Regions from separate parts of the Frankia sp. Hr75.2 genome, predicted to be linked through region 2. Evidence: riboswitches for the same ligand, from Rfam matches in the RefSeq annotation. Region 2 holds a riboswitch; each other region holds the start of a gene.
What was found. A riboswitch is a leader RNA that binds a small molecule or an ion and turns the genes downstream of it on or off. The one in region 2 is predicted to bind cyclic di-AMP.
Positions count from the first base shown of each region.

Region 1: another riboswitch for cyclic di-AMP. It lies ahead of AC559T_RS33390 (peptidoglycan-binding protein); the one in region 2 lies ahead of AC559T_RS23795 (transglycosylase family protein).
Region 3: another riboswitch for cyclic di-AMP. It lies ahead of AC559T_RS30665 (transglycosylase family protein); the one in region 2 lies ahead of AC559T_RS23795 (transglycosylase family protein).
Region 4: another riboswitch for cyclic di-AMP. It lies ahead of AC559T_RS23225 (C40 family peptidase); the one in region 2 lies ahead of AC559T_RS23795 (transglycosylase family protein).

Region 1 covers NZ_CASGGV010000343.1:17,470-21,629, forward strand. The annotation lists gene glyA (serine hydroxymethyltransferase) at 1-935, shown strand, start outside; cyclic di-AMP (ydaO/yuaA leader) riboswitch at 1,301-1,467, shown strand; gene AC559T_RS33390 (peptidoglycan-binding protein) at 1,743-2,522, shown strand; gene mce (methylmalonyl-CoA epimerase) at 2,767-3,192, shown strand; gene AC559T_RS33400 (LppP/LprE family lipoprotein) at 3,293-3,877, opposite strand; gene AC559T_RS33405 (DUF5134 domain-containing protein) at 4,008-4,160, opposite strand, start outside.
Region 2 covers NZ_CASGGV010000299.1:47,477-51,636, forward strand. The annotation lists gene AC559T_RS23790 (transglycosylase family protein) at 1-350, opposite strand, end outside; gene AC559T_RS23795 (transglycosylase family protein) at 1,748-2,431, opposite strand; cyclic di-AMP (ydaO/yuaA leader) riboswitch at 2,437-2,657, opposite strand.
Region 3 covers NZ_CASGGV010000327.1:14,617-18,776, reverse strand. The annotation lists gene AC559T_RS30670 (SDR family NAD(P)-dependent oxidoreductase) at 1-804, shown strand, start outside; cyclic di-AMP (ydaO/yuaA leader) riboswitch at 1,176-1,353, shown strand; gene AC559T_RS30665 (transglycosylase family protein) at 1,365-1,742, shown strand; gene AC559T_RS30660 (MFS transporter) at 2,052-3,623, shown strand; gene ppc (phosphoenolpyruvate carboxylase) at 3,662-4,160, opposite strand, start outside.
Region 4 covers NZ_CASGGV010000297.1:24,582-28,741, reverse strand. The annotation lists gene AC559T_RS23230 (PHB depolymerase family esterase) at 1-12, shown strand, start outside; gene AC559T_RS23225 (C40 family peptidase) at 884-1,834, opposite strand; cyclic di-AMP (ydaO/yuaA leader) riboswitch at 1,995-2,171, opposite strand; gene AC559T_RS23220 (hypothetical protein) at 2,991-3,380, opposite strand.

The DNA.
Region 1 (4,160 bases), on a different contig from region 2:
TCCTGCAGCCCGGCGACCCGGTGATGGGAATGGGCCTGCCTTCCGGCGGCCACCTGACCCACGGCTGGACGGTGTCGGCGACCGGCCGCTGGTTCCGCGGGGTCCGGTACGGGGTCCGCCAGGACACCGGGCGGGTCGACCTGGACGAGGTCCGCGACCTCGCCCTCGAGAACCGGCCGAAGGTGATCTTCTGTGGCGGGACGGCGATCCCCCGCACCATCGACTTTCCCGGGTTCGCGGCGATCGCCCGCGAGATCGACGCCGTGCTCGTCGCGGACATCTCCCACATCGCCGGGCTGATCGCCGGCGGCGCCCACCCATCGCCGGTCGGGCACGCTCCGGTCATCACGACGACCACGCACAAGACGCTGCGCGGCCCGCGCGGCGCCATGATCATGTCGGACGCCGCGCACGCGACGGCACTCGACAAGGCCGTTTTCCCGGGCCTTCAGGGCGGCCCGCACAACCACACCACCGCCGCCGTCGCGGTCGCCCTGCGGGAGGCCGCGACACCAGATTTCCGGGAGTACGCGCACCGGGTCGTCGCGAATGCGAAGGCGCTCGCCGAGGCGCTTTCCGGACGCGGTTTCGATCTCATCACCGGCGGCACCGACAACCATCTCATCCTCATTGACCTGACGAGTCGCGGAGTCGCCGGGAAGCCGGCGGCGAAGGCACTCGACCGGGCCGGGATCGAGCTGAACTACAACACGGTGCCGTTCGACCCGCGCAAGCCGTTCGACCCGTCCGGGGTGCGCCTGGGAACCGCCGCGATCACGACCCGCGGGCTGTGTCCGGAGCAGATGCCCACCCTCGCCGCCTGGATCGACGAGGCCGTCAAGGCCGCCGGCGACGCGGACGAGGCGACCATCGAGCGGATCGCGGGCGAGGTCAGGGACCTGATGTCGGCCTACCCGATGCCCGGCTGGGTCTGACCGACCCAGCGGGGAACCTCCAGCCGGCCGGCCCAACGGCACCGCCGACTCCCCCTCACCCTCGGCCCGGGCGCGCACGAAGGCGCCCGGGCCGAGGCATGCCCGGCCCAGCTCCCCCGCAGCCCCGGTCGCCGTCCGCGCCGGGTGTGGCGACGTCCGGGCGGATGCCCGCGCCGCAGCGTCGCCGGTTACTGCCCGGAGTGTCTCGATCTCGATTCTGTGTACGCATCGTGACCAGGATGCGCCGTCGGTACAAGAAAATTAGTACTTGCGATTACCCTTAGTAGTTCGTTACGGTGTCCTGGCTCGCAGCAAGCGACGGGCCGTACGCCGAGTTCTGCCCTAGGCCCGTCGTCCCCTCCTAGCGATCAGCAGGGCAGAAGCGGGGGAACCACGTTCCTCCGGACGGCCACCCGCGCACGGGCGGCCGTCCTCGGGGTGAAGTCGACCGCGCCGCAGATGCGGTAAAGGCCGACCGGGCTTCCCGGCCCGAACCCGACAGCTAACCTCGCAGGCGTACGGGAAGGATCGTCGTGTACGCACGCATGTCTGGATCACCCAGGCGGGCCTTTCACCCGTCCCTCGGGCAGCCGCCGCGGCCGCACAGTGCCCGCATCCCGGGGTTGACGCAGGAAATCTAGACCCACCAGGTCCGGAATACTTTTACGCCGACAGAACGCCGGCGCACTGAGCCATGCTTCCCTCGCCGGGCGAATCGTTGCCGTAACTTTTTGATCCGTGTACGGATCAATTTCCCATCCGGACATTCAGAAGCTCTGTTCTTCATAGCAGAAACGAGATTCTTAGATGTCGCATGGAAAGCACCGCAGGTCCAGCCGTCCGAACACCTCCGGACGGGGACCCGGGCGAGGCCGCGCCGCCGTGGTCACCGCGGCGAGCGTCATCGGCGCGTCGGCGGGCCTGATGTTCACCGCGGGCCCGGCGAGCGCGGCCACCGCCTCCGACGTCACCATCGCGCAGGCGGCGCAGAACGCGGGCCTGCCGTCCTGCCGCGGGATTCCGCTGAGCACCTGGGTCGCGGTGGCGCTGGCCGAGTCGGGCGGCAACACAACGGCCCACGCGACGGTCGGTGAGGACTCCCGCGGCCTCTGGCAGATCAACATGCGCGCGCACTCGAGCTGGGTCGGTAGCCGCAACCTCTACGACCCGAACGTCAACGCCTGGGCCGCACGGCAGGTATGCGCCAGCCAGGGCATCGGTGCCTGGAGCGCCTACAAGAACGGCATGCACGTGAAGTACCTGGCCCGCGGCGCCGCGGCGGCGGCCGCGGTGGGCAGCGGCACCGGCGCCCGGACGATCTCGGCCGTCACGCCGGCCGCACCGGCCGCACCGGCCGCGACGGCACCGGCGCCCGCCAGCTCGGGCTACATGCGGCTCGGGGTCGAGGGCGTCCGCTGGGACGTGGCGCTGGTGCAGAAGCAGCTCGCCGCCATCGGCTACCCGATCACCATCGACGGCCGGTTCGGTCCGCAGACCAACCACATGGTCGTCGACTTCCAGAAGAAGAACGGCCTCGTCCCGGACGGCGTCGTGGGCCCGCTCACCCACGACAGGCTGTTCGCCTGATCCAGGGGCGGCGCGCGGCCGTCGAGCCGTCCACGTCGCGGCCCGGGCACGCCGGTGCCGGGCCGCGACGGGGCGGCGACCGGACGGCGTGGCCAAGCCCGTGGCCGGGCGGGGGTGGCGCGCCCGACACGGCCGACCTGCCGCTTCAGTGGACCGCCGGGCCGGATCCGGGCAGGCTCGGAGTTCTGGCCCGCCAGGCAGGACGCGACCAGGGCCGCCCGTCCACGAGGCAGGAGCGATTTTTGTGCTGACCAGGATCGACCATGTCGGAATCGCCGTGGCCTCGCTGGAGGAGGCCATCCCTCGTTACGAGGCGGCGTTCGGCCTGAAGGTCGCGCATCAGGAGACGAACGAGGCGCAGGGCGTGCGCGAGGCGATGCTGCTGGTGCACCACGGCGACACGGGCGGCTCCTACGTCCAGCTACTCGAGCCGGTGCGCCCGGACACCCCGGTCGGGAAGTTCCTGGCGAAGAAGGGCCCCGGCATCCACCACATCGCCTACGGCGTGGCGGACATCGACGCGGCGCTGGCGGCGCTCACCGTCACCGGGTTCGACCTGGTCAACAAGACGCCGGTGCACGGGACATCCGGAAGCCGGATCGCGTTCATGCACCCGAAGGGCCTCGGCGGGGTGCTCACCGAGCTGGTCGAGGCGGCCGAGGGCCACTGACCTCCGGCGTGACCAGCGCGGCCGGGCCCGGGGGCTGACCCGGGCCCGGCCGCGGCGGCGGTCCCACCCGCCGGCGGTCCCACCGGCACTGCGTCGCTGGTCAGCGGCGGCTCTCGGCGGCGGTCCACTTGCTGGTCGGGATCGGGTCGAGCGGCACGACCGACGTGCCGTCCCAGCGGAACCGCACGCTCGCCGCGCCCGCGCTCGGGCAGCACATCGGGTCCGCCGGGCGGTACAGGTCGTACTGCAGCGCCACCACCTCGCTGGTCGACCACACCCACCGCACGCCCGCGCTCGCGACGGCGTCCGTCCCGACGAACCGGCCGCGGTGGAAGAAGAAGGCCTGCTGCGGATGGCCGTCCACCGAGGTGGACAGCCGCCCGACGATCACGCTGAGATCGTGGGTGGGCTCGTAGCCGTCCGTGGTGATCGGTGTGTAACCACGGCCGCGGACAAGGCCCGACGCCTCCGCCAGGCTCAACGAACCGGCCACGACGGCCGAGCTGCCAGGGCCTGACGGGCTGGCCACGGCACCCGAGCTGGCCGCAGCACCCGGGCTGCGCGCGGCGCCCGGTGTGGCGGCCGGGGGTGACTGCACCGCGGTCGGCGCGGCGGACACCGCAGACGCCGCCCCGCTCAAGATGACCGCGGCGGCCAGTACGGAGATGAACACGACTCGACGCATGGCGACCGCCCCCTTGGGCCTCGTATCTGCCGACCGGCCGACCGTAGGCGCACTTCGGGCTCGCCGCCCGCTCAGGGAGTGGAATGCGCGGTTTCGGAGCAGGTCACCCGGGGGGTACGGGAGTGGGCGATCAGGTACGGGCGAGGAGCATCAGGATCATTCCACCCGACATGATCAGTCGGGATCCGCGCGGGACGACCGGTTCCGGAAAGATCCGGATCAGCCGGGCGGCCAGCTCACGGACGCGCGGGCGCGCCGGCGGCGGCGCGGCGAACCGGCGCGC
Region 2 (4,160 bases):
TTGTACAGCTTGTACGCGGCCTCGTCCTGCATCGCGGGAGGAGCCTGGTCGGGTCGGCCGGGGTAGCCCAGGCCCGTCCAGGTGCGCTGGTCGAACTGGTAGGCACCGTAGAAGCCGTTGCCGGTGTTGATGGCGTAGTTGCCGCCCGACTCGCACTTGCGGAGCTTCGCGAAGTCGTCGGCAGTCGCCGCTCCCGCGGGAGCGGCGGTCACCGCGAGCCCGGTGCCGACCAGCGCCGTCACGGCGCCGGTGGTGCGCAGGACCCGAGTCGCGGTGGACGGTCCCTGGGTCGCTCGGTGCCTTCCGCCACGGCCATTGGAACGGGCGGGAACACGATCATGCGATCGCATCAGAGTCCTTCCCGTCGCCTACGGGGTGAGCTGTCGGGTTCGGGCTGGAAGTTGCCCGGTCGGCGCCGCTGGCCCGGAGCCCGTCCTCGCGGATCGGTGTGCTCCCGGCCGCACGTTTCGCCGGCTTAACCCCTAGGACGCCGGGGGGCGTCCGGATGGTGGGTCCCCCGCTCCTGCCCGATGTTGTCCGTGCTCGTTCCGGCCATGGGGACGGGGGCAGGACTCGGCGTCCGTCCGCATGACCTCGCCCGGGGAGGCGAGTGGGCGGAACTGTAGCGAGATCTAGCTAGACGGCGCAAATTCGGGCGGCTAGTGGGGGATGCGAAAGGACCACATCGGAGCTACCCGAATGGGCTGATTGACGAGTGACGTAGCCGATTGTGACGAGACGCACTGATCCGGATGACGTTACCGCCAGGCCGCGGACGGCCGTCCGCCGGGGTGGGTCGGGCCGCGTGCCGTCGCGTCTGGACGGCTCCTCGAAAGTATGTTTGTCGTTCGTTTGTAGTTTTTTCCTAGATAATTACGTTTTGTATATCTAACATGACTATATGTAGGTTGATGGGGTTGTGGGCCCGGGGGCACGGGGCGCGGCGGAGGGAGGACCTGCACGGGCGACGGGATCGGGCTGGCCGTCCGCGGCGGGCGTGTCCCGGCCTGTGTGGGACACGCCCGCCTGCCGGGATCACCGGCGTGGACGGCTCCTCCTGCGGCCTGGGCCGGAGGAGATCATGCGGCGGGCTCGACCTAGCAGAGTCGGCGGCGGATCACGCGCCGCGGCGACTTGGCTGTCGGAGGGTTCGTCCGATCATCGGGTGGATCACGGATGAGAACACGGCCCCCGGCATCGGGACTTCGACGCCGGCTTGCCGCCTGAGTCCGTACCGCCTCCCGTGCCGCGCGGATCGTTGGGGCGATCCGCGCACCGGCCCCCGCCCGCACGGCGGGGTCTGCCCCGTGCGGGCGGGTCATACGGTCCTGGCGCCGGCGGGTCTTCGCCGCGGACGAACCGGGGCGACGCAGAGTGCCGATCTCGTGCTGGTGGGGGAATCGCGGTTGCGACAGCACGTGGTCGGCCGCGGGCGGGATGTCCGGAGACACACCGGCTGGGCGGAGTTGGAACACGGATGATTCGCCGGCGCCCGGTTCGAGGGCCTGAGTCCATGGAGGGATGGCTCACCGCAACGGGCGCGGGTGGGATGCCTCGTCCGGGGGAAGGACGCCTTGCGAAGGGGGCTCGACCGGTGCGTGGGGGCCACCGCGACCGGACGGCGGCGTGGGGGCGGCCGTCAGGAGGGTGCGGTGGGTCGGTTCAGGCCAGCGGGGGAGCGGGCGCCGCGTGCGGCGGTGGCCGTCAGACGGCCCGGCTGGTGACCGAGTGCGCCGGTCGGCAGACGTCAGCCGAAGGTGGCCGCCCAGGTCTGCGGACCCAGGACGCCGTCCACCACGAGGCCGCGTGCGGCCTGGAAGTCACGCGCCGCGGCCGCGGACCGTGGTCCGTAGCTGCCGTCGACCGTGAGGGGGTAGCCGAGGGAGGTCATCTTGGCCTGCCAGGAGCGGACTTCGTCGCTGACCTGGTTGACCATCGACGCGGTGTATGTCCGCGTCAGGTTCGGGACGCCCGCGGCTGCGGGCTGGGCGACCAGCGAGGTGCGCTCGGCCGCTCTGGACGCCTGGACCCCGGCGCCTGATGACGACGCGCCGGGCAGGAGCTGCTCGGAGCCCATTCCGCTCCCGCAGACCGGCCACTGGCCGAACCCGGAACGGAGTGCGAGTTGCAGTGCCGCTGCGTCCTGCACGGCGGGCGGAGCCGTGTGTGGCAGCCCCGAGTAGCCGAGGCTGCGCCAGGTGCCTGGCGAGAACTGGTAAGCGCCATAGTAGCCGTTACCGGTGTTCGTCGTGTAGTTACCGCCGGACTCGCATTGCCGTAGACCTTCCCAGGTCGTGGCGGCGTTGGCCGGCTGGCTCAGGGCGAGTGTTCCGCCGACCGCCGCGGCGATGACGGGGACGGAGACGAGAGTGCGGGCCCGGCTGCGGGTACTGCTGCGGCGTTGTCGGCCACTGGTACGTGCGTCGGACATGCGTGAGTTTTCCTTCCCCACGCCTGCGAGGTGAGCTGTCGGGTTCGGGCAGGGAAAAAGCCCGGCCGCCAAGTCAGGAACTCCGGAAATCCTGTGCCTTCGGCAACGGAGGACAAGCTTCCTCCTCGTGCCGTCGGCGTTAGCGGCTTCACCCCAAGGTCCCCAGAATCGGCGACCGGGTATTGGTTCCCCCGCTCCTGCCATCGGGTTTCTGTTTCCAACGGATGGGGGCAGGGATTCGGCGTGCCACCCGTCGGGTGCCCGGCCTGTCTCCGGGCACGGCGAAGACCATAACCACGCCGTCAGGTCGAATGACAAGCACTGAATGCCTCGGGTGAAAAAGAGCACACCGTCCGGTGGCTGCTTGAGGTTTGATCACGGTGCTGGTATCGCGCGCGCATGCGCGCTCATTAACTTGGCGACCGCGTCGTGGAGGGTGGTTCGTACCGACAGATCACACTGGTGAAAGATCGTTACCATTGGGCGTGCTGTCGGCAATCAAGCCGAATATGCGAGAAGGCTACCCGCGGCCGGCCAGGCCGTCATCAAGCAGCTAGAAAATTCATATCGTCGTGCTGATGCCGGCCCGCATGCCGTGATGTGTGAGAAACGCAACTGTAACTATGAGTTAACTTGTTGGGGTGTTTCTGTGACTTCTTGCGGGGTGGTGGCGTCCCTCGGGGTCGGGTCGGTACGTCCCGTTCGTCCCTCGGGTCGATCTTGGCTGAGGTGGGTCCGTGTGTGTCTCTCGCCCGTGATCGGGCGATCGCGTGGGCTGTCTGGTGCCTCTCTGCGTGCCCCGAAGTAGCCCCGTTCGGGCGGGAATCCGAGCTGTCCCGCGGGCCCGCGGGCGGGGCGGCTCGCGGTTCGGCCACGGGTGTGCGTCTCGGGGCGGGCCGGAAGAGGTATCACCGGGGCGCACGAACGGGTGCGCTCGGGTCACCGCGGCAGCAGCGTTCGGCGCGCGGCCGCATGTGTCGGCATGTGTCGGGTAGGACGCATCGGGGCCGCTGAGACACATAGGAGCCCACGCGAACGCTGCGTCCGGTGTGGACTCCGATGGGTCGTGCGCGTGGTCTCGGCAGGCTTTACCCGATCCGCAACCCATGAGGGGCCTGTGGTGGGCTGTGGGCTTCGGAGTGTCCTGGGTTGGTATGGGCGCCGATGTCGCGCCGACCGCCCGCACGATCTTCATGAGGCCTCGCCGGGCGGGTGACGCCTCGCGTCCACATCGAGGGTGCGCTTCCGCATGGATGGGAGCGGGTGCACACTCTGTTCCGAGTTGGCGCCGTGTGCTCCGCTGGGCACCGCGCGTCCACGATAGCTTTGTGTGCCTATTTGGGCACTATGCGTCCCGGGTGTCATTGGGTGTCCGGATGGCACTGAGCGTCCCGGGCGGCATCGGGCGGCACCGGGTGTCGGGCGGCACCGGGCGAGGGGCCCCGTCCCGGGTAAACGGTGCGTGTCCCGACAGGTACCTCATTGTTCCCGGGGAATGTGGTCCCCCGGGCGCGCGGCGCTCAGGGGGTTCCGGTGCCGCCCTCCGCGGCCGCGGACGCTCGGCCGACCGAAGAGCAATGAGGAGACACGGCGTCGAGACACAGGGAGAGCGGAGCCATGGGGAGAACAGTGCCATGTGCGGCCGAGGGTCACAGCCCGGGACACATGGACTCCGCGGGGCATAGATGTACTCCCGGGGACAGACGTCCCCGGGAGGGAGAGGAACGGA
Region 3 (4,160 bases), on a different contig from region 2:
GTGGTCGCCGTGGACGTCGACGAGGTCGGCCTGGCGGCGCTGACCCGAGCACAGTCGCGCGCCCCGCGGCCCGCCGTGGCCCCGGCGGATCCCCGGACCGCGGCGGATGCCGGTGCCGTGACGGGGGCGGACTCCCGGCCGGCGGGCGGGCCGGAGCCGCGGATCGTCCCGATGGTCGGGGACGTCTCGGTCGAGGAGACCGGGGCCGCCATGGCGGAGCTGGCGCTCGCGAGCTTCGGGCGGCTGGACGTCGCGGTGCTCAACGCCGGGATCGGCACGACGCTGCCGTGGGAGGCCCCGGGCGCGATCGACCGGCTGGACCGGATCCTCGCCGTCAACGTGCGGGGCGTCGCGATCGGGATCCGTTCGGTGGTCCCCGCGCTCCGGGCGGGCGGTGGCGGCTCAATCGTCGTGACCGCCTCCAGCGGCGGGTTGCAGAGCGAACCGGGGAACTGGGCGTACAACGCGTCCAAGGCAGCTGTGATCAACATGGTGCGGGCCGCGGCGCTCGACCACGCCGCCCAGAACATCCGGATCAACGCCGTCGCCCCCGGCCTGACCGAGACGGCGCTGACCGCGCGCCACCGCACCGACCCGGCGTCCACCGCGGCGGTGAGCCGCCGCATTCCGATGGGGCGCTGGGGGCAGCCGGGCGAGCTGGCCTCGGCCGTCTGGTTCCTGGCCTCCGCCGAGTCGTCCTACATCACCGGAACGACGCTGGTCGCCGACGGGGGCCTGACCGCGCACCACGGGGTCGTGCCTCTGCCGGCTCCGGAGGTTGCGCTGCCGACTCCGGAAATCTGACCCGGAACGGACGAAATTACGACTCGTCCCCATCAGGGGCCTGTCAACAGGTCTGGGTGGTGCCCGGACGAACGCCGGGACCATTTCCAACTCGATGCTCGCGCAACTTCTTCCCGGTTCACGGGTCGAATTCCTGCGCCGAGGTGAGCACGTCACCCACTCTCCGTGTCACCGCTCTCGGCCATCGTGGCGGGGCGGTCACGGTGATGGGAGGGTCCGTTAAAGAGGAACGCGCCTGCGCGCGTGATACGCCGTCTACGGAGAATCTTCAAGGTTTCGATGGGCCATGTGGTGCTCGCCACAGAGCCTTGGCAATTGTTGGTCCGTTGTGTGTAACGTCTGCGCCGTGCTTTCGTTCAGGAAAGCGCGCACCGGGCGACACGCCGAATCCTGCCCCGCCCGGTGAACAACAAACCTCAGGGCGGGAGCGGGGGAACCAACCTTCGGGCGTCGATCACAGACGTCCTCGGGGTGAAGTCGCGTAGCGCGACCGGGTAAATCCCAGCCCGAACCCGACAGCTAACTTCGCAGGCGTGGGGAGGGGCATCACTTTGTCCGTTATGGCTTCGCGTGCTCGTAAGACCAGTCGTTCCATCCGCCGTGGCCGTGCGCTGCTTGTCGCACCGCTCCTCGCCGCCACGATCGGCGGCGGAATCGCGATGTCACAGCCCGCCAGCGCCGCGGGTCGGCCGGACGCACACCGCTTCCTGAGCGCGGTTGTGCCCTGCGAGTCCGGCGGTAACCCCCGCGTGGTCAACGAGATCGGCGCGGGCGGCCTGTTCCAGTTCCTGCCGAGCACCTGGCGCGGCGTCGGTGGTCAGGGTCTCCCGCAGAACGCAAGCGCCGCCGAGCAGTGGAAGCGCGCGCACATCCTGTACGCGCAGCAGGGAACCAGCCCGTGGTACGCCTCGAAGAGCTGCTGGGGCCCCAAGCTCTGACCCAGCCCCCAGGCTCTGACGCGGCCCGTCGAATGAATCTGACGCGGCCGTCGAATGGAGCAGACAGGTGACGGACCAGCCTGGCTGAGCCCTGGCTGAGCGTGACAGATGGTCCGTGGAACGCGATCGGTGGCCCGGGTGTCAGTGTCGACACCCGGGCCACCGGCGTTTCGGTACCACCGGCCGCGTCGCACGAGCGCGAGGAAGCACGAGCGCGAGCGCGAGGAAAAGAGACCTGCCGTACGCTGAACAGTCGTCCGCCCGCGCACCTGCGGCCGAGTTGGCGGCGGCCGGAGAGGTGGGTTGTCGATGGCCGAGCCGACCAGCCGCCGCAGGTTCGCCGTTCTCGCGATCTGCTGCATGAGTCTGCTGATCGTGGGGCTGGACGGCACCATCGTGAACGTGGCCCTGCCCGCACTGCGCCGGGATCTGGGTGCGTCGCCCGCGGGCCTGCAATGGACGATCGACAGCTACACCCTCGTCCTGGCCAGCCTGCTCATGCTCGGTGGTTCCACCGGCGACCGGCTCGGCCGCCGCCGGATCTTCCAGACCGGACTGGCCCTGTTCACCGCAGGCTCGCTGCTGTGCAGCCTCGCGCCCGGGCTCGGCTGGCTGGTGGCCTTCCGAATGGTGCAGGCCGTCGGCGGCTCGATGCTGAACCCGGTTGCGATGTCCATCATCACCAACACGTTCACCGACCCGCGGGAACGGGCCCGCGCCATCGGTCTCTGGGGCGCGGTGATCGGGATCAGCATGGCACTCGGCCCGGTGCTCGGCGGCATCCTCGTCGAGACGGTGAGCTGGCGGGCGATCTTCTGGATCAACATCCCGATCGGGCTCGCCGCGCTGGTGCTCACGCACCGCTTCGTCCCCGAGTCCCGCGCGCCGAGCCCACGCCGCCTGGACCCCGTCGGACAGCTCCTTGTGATCGCCGTTCTCTCGACCCTCACCTACTCGATCATCGAGGCGCCCGCGGCCGGCTGGACGTCCACCGAAACGCTCGTCCTGTTCGCGGTGGCGGTCGCCGCGGCGGCGCTGCTGGTCGGCTACGAGTCGCGGCGCACCGAGCCGTTGCTGGACGTCCGCTTCTTCCGCAGCGCGCCCTTCTCCGGCGCGACGGCGATCGCGGTGTGCGCGTTCGGCGCCCTCGCCGGCTTCCTCTTTCTCAACACGATCTATCTGCAGGACGTCCGTGGCTACTCGGCGCTGCACGCCGGCCTGCTGACCCTGCCGATGGCGCTGGCCACCCTGGTGGTCGCGCCCCTGTCCGGCCGGGCGGTGGGCCGCTTCGGCCCGCGTCCGTCGCTGCTCGCCGCGGGTGTCACCCTGACCGCCGGCAGCGCGGCGATGACGGGCCTGTCCCCACAGACCTCCGTCACCACCCTGATGGTCGCCTACGTCCTCTTCGGGACGGGCTTCGGCCTGGTGAACGCGCCGATCACCAACACTGCGGTCTCCGGGATGCCGCTCGCGCAGGCCGGGGTCGCGGCGGCGGTCGCCTCGACGAGCCGCCAGGTCGGCCAGTCGCTGGGCGTGGCCGTGATCGGCTCCGTCGCGGCAGCGACCGCGACGGTCGGGGCCGTCGGGGCCGTCGGCGACGGCCCGGGAGTCGGGATCGACCCCACCAGCACGGCCGCCTGGTGGGCGGTGGTCGCGGCCTGCGCCGCCGTCCTCGCCCTGGGGTTCGCGACGACGGGCACCTGGGCCCGGCGCACCGCGGACCAGACCCGGTCCCGCCTCCTGACCACCCCCGCTCCCGGGCAGGCCGCCACCCCGCAGGAAGGGACCCAGCAGGTTGCCACCCCACCGGCCGCGACCCCACAGGCTGGAAACCAGCAGGCCGCCCACCCGGTGACCGCCGAACCGGAGCCCAGCCCCTGACCCACCACCCGCCCGGCCCTGCGCCCGCGCTCTGACGATCAGCCCGTGTTGCGGAGGCCGGCGGCTATTCCGTTGATGGTCAGCAGCAGGCCGCGGCGAAGCTGAGGGTCGGCGGTGTCACCGGCCGCCCTGGTGCGGGCCAGCAGGGAGACCTGCAACGCGTGCAGCGGGGCCAGGTAGGCGTCCCGGACCAGCAGCGTGTGGCGCAGCACCGGCGCGGTCTCGAGCAGGCCGGCCTGCCCGGTGACGGCCAGCACCTCCCGCACCGTCCGCGCGTGCTCGTCCCGGATGACGTCGAACAGCGCGGCCGTGGCCGGGTCGACCAGCGCCGAGACGTAGCGCTGGGCGATCGCGAGGTCCGACTTCGCCAGGGTCATCTGGACGTTGCCGAGGAACGTCCGGAAGAAATGCCACGAGCGGTACATCTCGGCCAGCTCCCCGCCCGCGCCGGCCTCGCGCGCCGCCGCCAGCCCGGAGCCGACCCCGAACCAGCCGGGCAGGATGATCCGGGTCTGCGTCCAGCCGAACACCCAGGGG
Region 4 (4,160 bases), on a different contig from region 2:
CGGAAGGTCTGACCCAGCTTGGTTCGGTGCGCTGACCAGACAGTTCGCGCTAGTAGCAAAGAACTAGTCATTTAGCAGATTGGCCGGCCGCCGGCCCCGCCGGGGACGGCTTGCTGGCCATTTCGGGGCTTGCGCCTGCCGCGGGGTGGGGCGGCCGGGGCTCGAGCGGTCCGTCGACGTCGCCGGGAGGGGGGGTAACGGCCCCGACGGACCAGTGGGCGGCCGGAAGGCTTGAGGGGGTCCGCTGGCCGCCGGCCCGATGGGGGGGGGATCGGACAGACGGCCAGCGGAGTCCGGGGCCTTCCGGCCGGACGGACGTCAGATGGGGGGGGATCTGACGTCCGTCCCACCGGAAGGATCTCGGATCGGTGGGGTGCGGTTGACTTTCGCGTGGGCTGGTGCTGGTGCTGGGTTGGTTCGAATGGGGGTGTTGCTGCCTGATAGTGGCAGTCTGGCCGGCTAAAGCTACATCTACGCTACTTATGACGAAGTAGAATGATGCCGCAACGGCCTACCGTTCATGGCTGCCGGCCAGCTCATCGATGGCGCCACGTGGCGGAAGCATCGCGGAAGGTGTCGAAATCTGCCCGCGGCAGAGCTACTCCGGACATTCCGCAGCACAGACGTTCTGAGCAGACGTGACACCGGCGGTCCGGTACAGGGGACCTGGTGAACTCCGGAAGACCCGCCGGGCCGAGGTTGATCCCGACAACCCCGACCCGGCGGCGGAGCCGCGCGCGACCGGAGGGGGAGATCGCGCTGCGGCTCGTTCCGGGGGACGGGGCGTCTGCGTTCGGGCAGCCCCGTCCGAGCGGTGCGTGGGCGTGGAACGATCGAGGTCGAGAACAGACGGCCTTCTGGCTGGGCCGTGGGCCCGCCGTTCTCAGGCGACGCGGCCGACCGAGTACGAGGTCGTGTAGATCGTCTGAAGCTTGACGACGTCACCAGTGCGGGGCGCGACCCACATCTTGCCGTCGCCGGCGTAGATGCCGACATGGTAGATGTTGCCGGGGCTCCCGAAGAAGATCAGGTCGCCGGGCGCCTTGTTGTACTGGGAGATCCGCGTGGTGGCGGCGTACTGCGCGTCGGTGGTGCGCGGCAGGTTCTTGCCGAGCTGCCGGTACACGTACTGCACCAGGCCGGAGCAGTCGAAGGAGCTGGGGCCCTCGGCGCCGTAGACGTACGGCTTGCCGGCGTGCAGCGAGGCCAGGTAGACGGCCTTCTCGCCGATGGAGCTCGCCGGCAGGTTGACGCTGACGACCGGGGTGTTGACGTTCACGCCCGTACGGTCCGCGCTGCGGGAGGCCTGTGCGGGCGGCGGAGCCGGGCGGACGCGCAGCGTGGCGTCGTTCTCCGAGTGCGCCGACTGGAGGGCGTCGGTGCCGTCGAAGATCGCCGTGACGTTCGTGGTGGTGAGCACCTTCGCGGTGTACGACGCGAAGCCGCGGTCGTCCGTCGTCAGGTGCAGGAAGGTCGCCCACCCGGTCGGCAGCTTGACCTGGACCTTGATGAGCTGGTCCGGGATCGGGGCCTGGGTCTCCTCGTTGTAGAGCGAGAAGCCGATGTTGACGGGCTCGTCCGCGTTGACCGTGACCTCGGGGTTCGTCACGCGCAGGCCGACGTCGATCTTCGACGAGAGAGTCGGCGCGGAGATGTCCGTGGTGGCGTCGAGAACGGTGCCCGAACCGCCGCCGGTAGCGGTGGCGGCCTGGATGGCTCCGTCGACCGCCAGCCGGGACCCGATCTGGGTCGCGAGCGTCATCGGGGCGGTGTTCGTGCCGTCGTCCAGCGCGACGTCCGAGTTGACATCCTGGGCGCACCCGGCGAGCGCCACCCCGGAGACCGCGACGGTTCCGGTGGTGATGGCCGCGACGGTACGGGCCCTGGCTCTGGCTCGGCTGGACGCCGTGGGGGCGGACGGTGCACGGTGGCGACCGCGCCCTTCCTGCCGGCGTCTCTCAGCATCAAGCTGCACACTTTGCGCAGACAACGTTGCGTTCCTTCCCGTACGCCTGCGAGGTGAGCTGTCGGGTTCGGGCTGGGCTGCCCGGTCCATAGCGCGACCTTCACGCGATGGACTTCACCCCTAGGCCAGCGCCGTGTCGTGGCGCCAGCCGGTGGAGGTGGGTCCCCCGCTCCTGCCCGTGGTGACGACTCGGAGGGGACACCAGGACCGCGGGCAGGATTCGGCGTTCGGTCCGGTGTTGTCGTGACGTCGGAAGCGAGACTAGTCCACACGGATGGTGTGGGTAAACACTAGTCCTCCTCAACTACGTCGAGTGTGCAAAGAAGTGCCCCTTGCTGCGCCGCATCTGCCCAGGTCAGGAGGGGTGCTGAGCCTTCGGTCACGTTTTTGGACGCCCACACGAGGATCACGTCCCAACACGTTAGGTGACCAGAACTTCCTGGCTTGCGCGGGGGTTTCCCGTACCGGCCGACCGGGCTGGGACTACCCGCGGAGCCCCTCACGGGCCCGGTTCGCTCCGTCCCCGGCCCGTCTCTTCCCGCCTCGATCCGGCGGCCGCGGACGACCGCGCGGCCCGATCCCCAGGACCCCTTCGCGGTGCTCCTGGGACGTGAACGGATCGACGCGCCGCCCGCGGGCAGGCACCCCCCGGAAGCTCCACCGGGCCTCGCTGCCACCGCGCACCGACCTGGCACCGGGCCCCGAGTTCCGCGGGCCTGGCCGGCCAGGCCCGCGGAAGTTGGTCAACTACCGGATCGGGCCAGTCGTCGTGAGCGTCCCGCTCGCCCTTTGGTATCCCGCTCGCCCTTTGGGGGCCGAACCCGGTCTGATCGCGCCCCGAAAGGGCGAGGCGGACACCAAACGGCGAGGTGGACGGCCCATGGGCGGACACGCGAGCCACCCGCCACCAGGCCGGGCCAGGGGCCAGGGGTCAGGGGTCAGGGGCTGATCAGGGGCTGAGAGGAGGACCAGGGGCTGAGAGGAGGAGGAGGAGGAGCGTTCGACGCCCGGCGGGGACCGCCGCTCAGCGAGCCCGGCCGTTGCGCCGGGTCAGGAAGCCGGAGCTGTTGAGGACCTGGAGCTCGATCTCGAGCTGCTTCACCTCGGGCGGCAGCGAGCGGTGGCTGCCGTGCAGGGCCTCGACGGCCGCGCGGGCGTGCTCGGCCAGGTCGTCCAGGGCCTGCTGGCGCTGGCGCATCCGCGCCCGTTCCTCCTGGATGGTCCGGACCGTGTCCTCCTGCCACTGCCGTGTCCGGATGAGGTGCTCACCGGCGTCCGCGGCCTGGCGCTCGGCATCCTCGAGCCGGCTCAGCAGGGCGTCCAGGGCCTCGAGCCGGCTCGCCAGCTCGGCCATCAGGTCCTCGCGGTCGGGCAGTACGGAGATCTCGTGGTGCTGCGGGCGTGGGTGTGTCATGCCCGGCTCCGGCGGCTGGCAGCGGCACCGGGCCGGCCCGTGGGCGTCGCGGCGCGGTCCGGCAATGCGTGGGATGTGCGCCACCACGCCACTCGCGACCGTCGCCGAAGTTCCGACACGGTTGGTTACGTTAGTCGACGCATCGGGTTTCCGGCATGCGGTCGGCCGGATCCGGCCGTCGGCCAACAGACGGCGACGGAGACGGGTGTCGCGTATCGGGTGTCGACCAACGGATACCCCTGTCTGTGCGGGATCAACCCGACTTGCCGCGCGGGCAGACGACGTTCGGACTCGATACCCACAACACCCCGTACTGCCACGGGATGCGGCCAGAGGCGTCGGAAGCGGATTCGGCCGCTCCCGGCCGCGGGTCTCGCCGACGATGATGGTTACTGTGAGTAATATCTCTGGCTTCGGTGTCGGCTAGGTCGCGGGCTCCGGCACCCCGGCCGGGCGCGGCATACGCGGTATACGGAGCGCGGTTTCCGTTGATCGGATGGAACGGGCTGTCGGGCACTGCGGCCACCATCGGTGAGATCGTCGGACAATCGAATCGGGCGGCGCGAATCTGGCGCCTTCCCGATCTCCAGCCGGAACGGCTACGCGCAGCGCTGATCGGATCGATGCCTATCCGATCGGCTGATGGCCGCTTGGCGGGTCCTCCCTGCTGGGCTGATTCGGCGTGATCTCCCACCCGTTCCTGGTGAGCCGTACCGCCGCGCCGGGAGACCGATCCGACGACCTGCGTCGGACGGCCAGAGACCAGAGCTGTGCGGCGTC